Linked DNA regions of Saccharopolyspora erythraea. The protein of the gene in region 1 binds, or shares a complex with, the protein of each later gene. Links are inferred from orthologs where the notes say so. Each region holds a gene or a part of one and is shown in the gene's direction. Other genes may lie near its edges.

What was found.
Region 2: HUO13_RS10885 (region 1) and HUO13_RS09025 share a complex: the UniProt entries of both Bacillus subtilis proteins name them as parts of the possible RNA degradosome complex. The link is inferred for Saccharopolyspora erythraea from one-to-one orthologs.

What each region holds. Positions count from the first base shown.
Region 1 is NZ_CP054839.1:2,352,584-2,355,455, forward strand. What follows is about bases 5-2,810. They hold HUO13_RS10885 (6-phosphofructokinase), read left to right. Parts: upstream 5-797; coding sequence 798-1,823; downstream 1,824-2,810. Other genes in these bases: HUO13_RS10875 (lysophospholipid acyltransferase family protein), read left to right, coding at 5-136; HUO13_RS10880 (polyadenylate-specific 3'-exoribonuclease AS), read left to right, coding at 180-680; HUO13_RS10890 (sensor histidine kinase), read left to right, coding at 1,952-2,810. Also shown: more of HUO13_RS10875, read left to right, coding at 1-4; more of HUO13_RS10890, read left to right, coding at 2,811-2,872. UniProt on the Bacillus subtilis protein: Catalyzes the phosphorylation of D-fructose 6-phosphate to fructose 1,6-bisphosphate by ATP, the first committing step of glycolysis.
Region 2 is NZ_CP054839.1:1,958,729-1,961,745, reverse strand. Bases 61-3,011 are described here. They hold HUO13_RS09025 (polyribonucleotide nucleotidyltransferase), read left to right. Parts: upstream 61-376; coding sequence 377-2,647; downstream 2,648-3,011. Other genes in these bases: HUO13_RS09020 (M16 family metallopeptidase), read left to right, coding at 2,844-3,011; rpsO (30S ribosomal protein S15), read left to right, coding at 61-134. Also shown: more of rpsO, read left to right, coding at 1-60; more of HUO13_RS09020, read left to right, coding at 3,012-3,017. UniProt on the Bacillus subtilis protein: Involved in mRNA degradation. Catalyzes the phosphorolysis of single-stranded polyribonucleotides processively in the 3'- to 5'-direction. Necessary for competence development in Bacillus subtilis.

The sequences.
Region 1 (2,872 bases):
CCAGGAGTACGTCGACATCTACGCCGCCAAGGCCAAGGACGACCTGGCAGCCCAGGGCAAGCACGTCGCGGGCTGGAAGTCCACGACCGCTCCCGCCCGCGAGCGCGACCGGGTGCCCGAGAGCAAGGCGGGCTGACGGGGGTCGGCGCCCGCGCACCGGCGGAGCCTAGGCTTTGCCGGTGAGGTTTTTCTACGACTGCGAGTTCATCGAGGACGGGCACACCATCGAGCTGGTGTCGATCGGGATGGTGGAGGAGTCCGGCCGCGAGTTCTACGCGGTTTCCACGGAGTTCGACCCGAGCCGCGCGGGGCAGTGGGTGCGCCAGAACGTGCTCCCGCAGCTCCCGCCCGCCACCGACCCGGCCTGGCGGTCGCGGGCGCGGATCCGCGAGGACCTGTACTCCTTCCTCACCGCCCGCGGCGCCAACATCGAGCTGTGGGCCTGGTACGCCGCCTACGACCACGTCGCGCTGGCCCAGCTGTGGGGGCCGATGCCCGCGCTGCCGTCCCGGATCCCGAAGTTCACCCGCGACCTGCGGCAGCGCTGGGAGGACGTGGGCAAGCCCAAGCTGCCCGCCGCACCGGAGAACGCCCACGACGCGCTGGCCGACGCCAGGCACAACCTCGAGCGCTGGAAGGTGATCGAGGAGGTGCAGCGCCGCCGCGGATACCCGCTGTGAGCGCACCCCTACTTGCTGCACCGATCCAGTTCGTGAAACGCTCGCCCCGGCGGGGAGACGTAAATCACCCGAGCGAGCGGGTTCGAACGAGGAGGCGGCGAGGAGATGCCGACTGGAATGCGTGTCGGAGTTCTGACCGGCGGAGGTGACTGCCCTGGGCTCAACGCCGTCCTGCGCGCGGTGACCCGCAAGGGGATCTCGGTCTACGAGCACGAGATCCTCGGGTTCCGCAGCGGATGGCTGGGGCCGGTCGAAGGGCTGACGATGCCGCTGGGGCTGGACCGGGTCGAGGAGATCCTGAACCGGGGAGGCACCATCCTCGGTTCGTCCCGCACCAACCCCTACAAGATCGACGACGGCATCGCCCGGATCAAGGCCACCATGCGGGAGCACGGGGTCGACGCGCTCGTCGCCATCGGCGGCGAGGACACCCTCGGCGTCGCCGACCGGCTCACCCACGACGGGGTGCCGGTGGTCGGGGTGCCCAAGACCATCGACAACGACCTCGGCGCCACCGACTACACCTTCGGGTTCGACACCGCCGTGCACATCGCCACCGAGGCGATCGACCGGCTGCGCACGACCGCAGAGTCCCACCACCGCGCCCTGGTGGTGGAGGTGATGGGACGGCACGCGGGCTGGATCGCGCTGCACTCGGGCCTGGCCGGTGGCGCGAACGTGATCCTCGGACCGGAGAAGCGGTTCAGCGTCGAGCGGGTGTGCGAGTGGGTCGAGCGCCGGTTCGAGCGGCAGTACGCGCCGATCATCGTCGTCGCCGAGGGCGCCGTCCCGGAGGGCGGCGGCGAAGTGCTGCTGACCGGTGAGAAGGACGCGTTCGGGCACGTGCGGCTGGGCGGCGTCGGCACCTGGCTCGCGGAGGAGATCGCGCAGCGCACCGGCAAGGAGTCCAGGGCCGTGGTCCTCGGGCACACGCAGCGCGGTGGCACCCCGACGGCCTACGACCGGGTGCTGGCGACCCGCTTCGGCCTGCACGCGATCGACGCGGTCAGCGACGGCGACTACGGCAGGATGGTCGCGCTGCGCGGCACCGACATCGTCCGCGTGCCGCTGAGCGAGGCCACCGCGGAGCTCAAGACCGTGCCGCTGGAGCGCTACACCGAGGCCGAGGTCCTGTTCGGATGATCCGCCCCGGGCGGCGGTGCGCCGGACCGCGCCGCCGCCCGCGATCACGGCTGCGCCGGTGATCCACCGGCTATAGTCGGAGCCGGACATCCCCCACAGGGGTGGTCCGATGGGGGACGGAGTCAGCGGTGGCCAGGACCAAGCGCGATCGCCGGTCCGGCACCGGGAACCGCTGGCGGCTGAACCGGCTCAAGCCGAGCGCCCAGGCTGCTCTCCTGCTCGCGGTGCCGACCGTCGCGCTGGCCTCCGTCGGCGTCCCGGTGAACGTCACCGTCTACGGCATCCCGCTGCTTGTCGCGTTCCCGTTGACCGTCCTGCACGTCGCCTCGGTCGGGCTCGCCCTGTTCCGGCCCTGGACGGCGGTGGTCGCGTCGGTGGTCGGCGCGTTCCTGCTGGCGGTGGCCGGGAGCCAGGACGTGGGTGCCGCGTGGCCGTACCCGGTTACGGCGCTGCTCACCCAGATCCTGCTGGTCTTCGTGCTCGGCCTGCGCGCCGCCTGGCCTGCCGGCCTGTGCGCCTGGATGGGTGGTGTCGCGGTGGCGGCGGCCGCGGCGTCGCTGGTGCCGCGCGCGCCGGCCGGGGTCACCGCCAACATCGCGGTGCTGGCCTCGGTCTCCGGCGGGCTGCTGGTGCTCGGCCTGGTCGTGCAGCAGTGGCAGGCGATCCGAGCCCAGCTGCTGCGGGAGCGCGAGGTCAGCGCGGAGGAGCACGCGAGGCGGGTGCTGGTCGAGGAGAAGACCCGCATCGCGCGGGAGCTGCACGACGTGATCGCGCACAGCATGTCGATCATCAACGTGCAGGCGAGCACCGCGCGGTACCGGTATCCGGAAATGGACTCCGGGCTGGTCGGCGAGTTCGAGTCGATGGCGGCGTCCTCGCGCCAGGCGCTTACCGAGATGCGCGGCCTGCTCGGCGTCCTGCGCGACGAGGAAGCGGCAGGTGAACTGGCGCCGCAGCCTGGGCTGGCCCGCGTTCCGGAGCTCGTCGAGGGCGCCCGGCGAGCGGGGATGCGCATCGAGTCGCACGGCGTCGAGGTCCTCGCCGACGAG
Region 2 (3,017 bases), 390 kb from region 1 along the record:
ACAAGCACGACCACCACTCGCGTCGTGGCCTGCTGCTGATGGTCGGCCGCCGTCGCCGGCTGCTGAACTACCTGACGAAGGTGGACATCGAGCGCTACCGTTCGCTGATCCAGCGACTCGGTCTGCGTCGTTGACGGACGCCGAGGGGAGTGGCCGGTCGGCCACTCCCCTCGGTGCATGAAGAGGGGGCGGCGCCGCCGCCCGCAGAACTGCAGAGAGCTCACGGTGACAGCGGGCAAGCGTCCGCCGGTCTTCGGTAGTGGCTCCCGGGCGGACCTCGCAGGAGGTTCCCGAGGGCTTCGATCGATGGCCGGCCTCGTCGGACCACGACCCGGATGCGCTGCCGTGGGCCTCGTGGAGACGAGGAGAGAACAACTTGACTGACGTGCAGTCACTGGACGAGGGCGTGTACGAAGCGACCGCGGTGCTGGACAACGGCGCCTTCGGCACCCGTACCGTCCGATTCGAGACCGGCCGGCTGGCCAAGCAGGCCGCCGGCAGCGTCGTCGCCTACCTGGACGACGACACCATGCTGCTCTCGGCCACCACGGCCTCCAAGCAGCCGAAGGAGCACTTCGACTTCTTCCCGCTGACCGTGGACGTCGAGGAGCGGATGTACGCCGCGGGCCGCATCCCCGGCTCGTTCTTCCGCCGCGAGGGCCGTCCCTCCACCGACGCGATCCTGACCTGCCGGCTGATCGACCGGCCGCTGCGCCCGTCGTTCGTCGACGGCCTGCGCAACGAGGTCCAGGTCGTGGTCACGGTGATGAGCCTGGACCCGAAGGACCCCTACGACGTGCTGGCGATCAACGGCGCGTCGGCCTCCACCCAGCTGTCCGGCCTGCCGTTCTCCGGCCCGGTCGGCGGCACCCGGATGGCGCTCATCGACGGCCAGTGGGTGGCATTCCCCACCTACGAGCAGCTCGAGCGCGCGGTGTTCGACATGGTCGTGGCCGGCCGCATCGTCGGTGACGACGTCGCGATCATGATGGTCGAGGCCGAGGCCACCGACAAGACGGTCGACCTGGTCGGCGCCGGGGCGCAGGCCCCGACCGAGGAGGTCGTGGCCGCCGGTCTGGAGGCCGCCAAGCCGTTCATCCGCACCCTGTGCCAGGCCCAGCAGCAGCTGGCCTCGGCGGCGGGCAAGGCCACCGAGGAGTTCCCGGTGTTCCCGGCCTACGCCGACGACGCGTTCACCGCCGTCGAGCAGGCCGCCTCCGCCGAGCTCGCCGAGGCGCTGAAGATCGCCGGCAAGCAGGAGCGCGAGAACCGGCTCGACGAGATCAAGGCCGCCGTGCTGGACAAGGTCGGCACCGGTGAGGGCGAGCAGTTCGAGGGCCGCGAGAAGGAGGTCGGCGCCGCGTTCCGCTCGCTGACCAAGAAGCTGGTGCGGCAGCGGATCATCCGCGACCAGGTCCGCATCGACGGCCGCGGCCTGACCGACATCCGCAGCCTGGGCGCCGAGGTCGGGGTCATCCCGCGGGCGCACGGCTCGGCGCTGTTCGAGCGCGGCGAGACCCAGATCCTGGGCGTGTCGACGCTGAACATGCTGCGGCTGGAGCAGACCATCGACTCGTTGTCCCCGGAGACGACGAAGCGCTACATGCACCACTACAACTTCCCGCCGTACTCGACCGGTGAGACCGGCCGGGTCGGCAGCCCGAAGCGGCGCGAGATCGGCCACGGTGCGCTGGCCGAGCGCGCGCTGATCCCGGTGCTGCCCACGCGCGAGGAGTTCCCGTACGCGCTGCGCCAGGTCTCCGAGGCGCTGGGCTCCAACGGCTCCACCTCGATGGGCTCGGTCTGCGCCTCGACGCTGTCGCTGCTCAACGCCGGCGTGCCGCTGAAGGCCCCGGTCGCGGGCATCGCGATGGGCCTGGTCTCCGACGAGATCGACGGCAAGACCCACTACGTGGCGCTGACCGACATCCTCGGTGCCGAGGACGCGTTCGGCGACATGGACTTCAAGGTCGCGGGCACCAAGGAGTTCGTGACCGCGCTGCAGCTGGACACCAAGCTGGACGGCATCCCGTCCGAGGTGCTGGCGCAGGCGCTGGGCCAGGCGCGCGACGCCCGGTTCACCATCCTCGAGGTGATGGCCGAGGCGATCGGCAAGCCCGACGAGATGAGCCCGCACGCCCCGCGGGTGACCTCGATCAGCATCCCGGTGGACAAGATCGGCGAGGTCATCGGCCCGAAGGGCAAGATGATCAACTCGATCACCGAGGAGACCGGCGCCGAGATCACCATCGAGGACGACGGCACCATCTACGTCGGCGCCGCCGACGGCCCGTCCGCGGAGGCCGCGATCGACAAGATCAACGCCATCGCCAACCCGCAGCTGCCGAAGGTCGGCGAGCGCTTCCTGGGCACGGTGGTCAAGACCGCCGCGTTCGGCGCGTTCGTCTCGCTGCTGCCGGGCAAGGACGGCCTGGTGCACATCTCCAAGCTGGGCAACGGCAAGCGCATCGGCAAGGTCGAGGACGTGGTCAACGTCGGCGACAAGCTGCGCGTGGAGATCGCCGACATCGACAGCCGCGGCAAGATCAGCCTGATCGTCGTCGACGACGAGGCGGAGAAGGCCGACAAGGACGCCGAGACCGCCGAGAGCGGCGAGAGCGAAGAGAAGAGCGAGCAGGACGCCTGAGAGGGCGCTCCGAGTGGCGCGCGGATGCTCTGACACCACGACTCCGCGTGTGAACACGCCGAACTGATGCGGCCCGTCCCGGTTCCCGGGACGGGCCGTATCGTTCGAGCAGACCCGCCCTCGCGCGGTGGTCGTGGTGGTGGACGGCGCCGCCGTCGCCGCCCGCGGCCGTTCGCGCCCCCGAGACCCGAGGACCATGAAGCAGCAGCAGAAGCAGACAGGTGCCGGACATCTGCAGAGACCGGGTACGACGCGCGTGCTCGGGCGCGGTGGTGGCGGGGAGGCGATGCGGCGCACAGTGCTGCCGGGCGGGCTGCGGGTCGTCACCGAGCAGGTGCCGGGTGCGCGGTCGGCGTCGGTGGGCATCTGG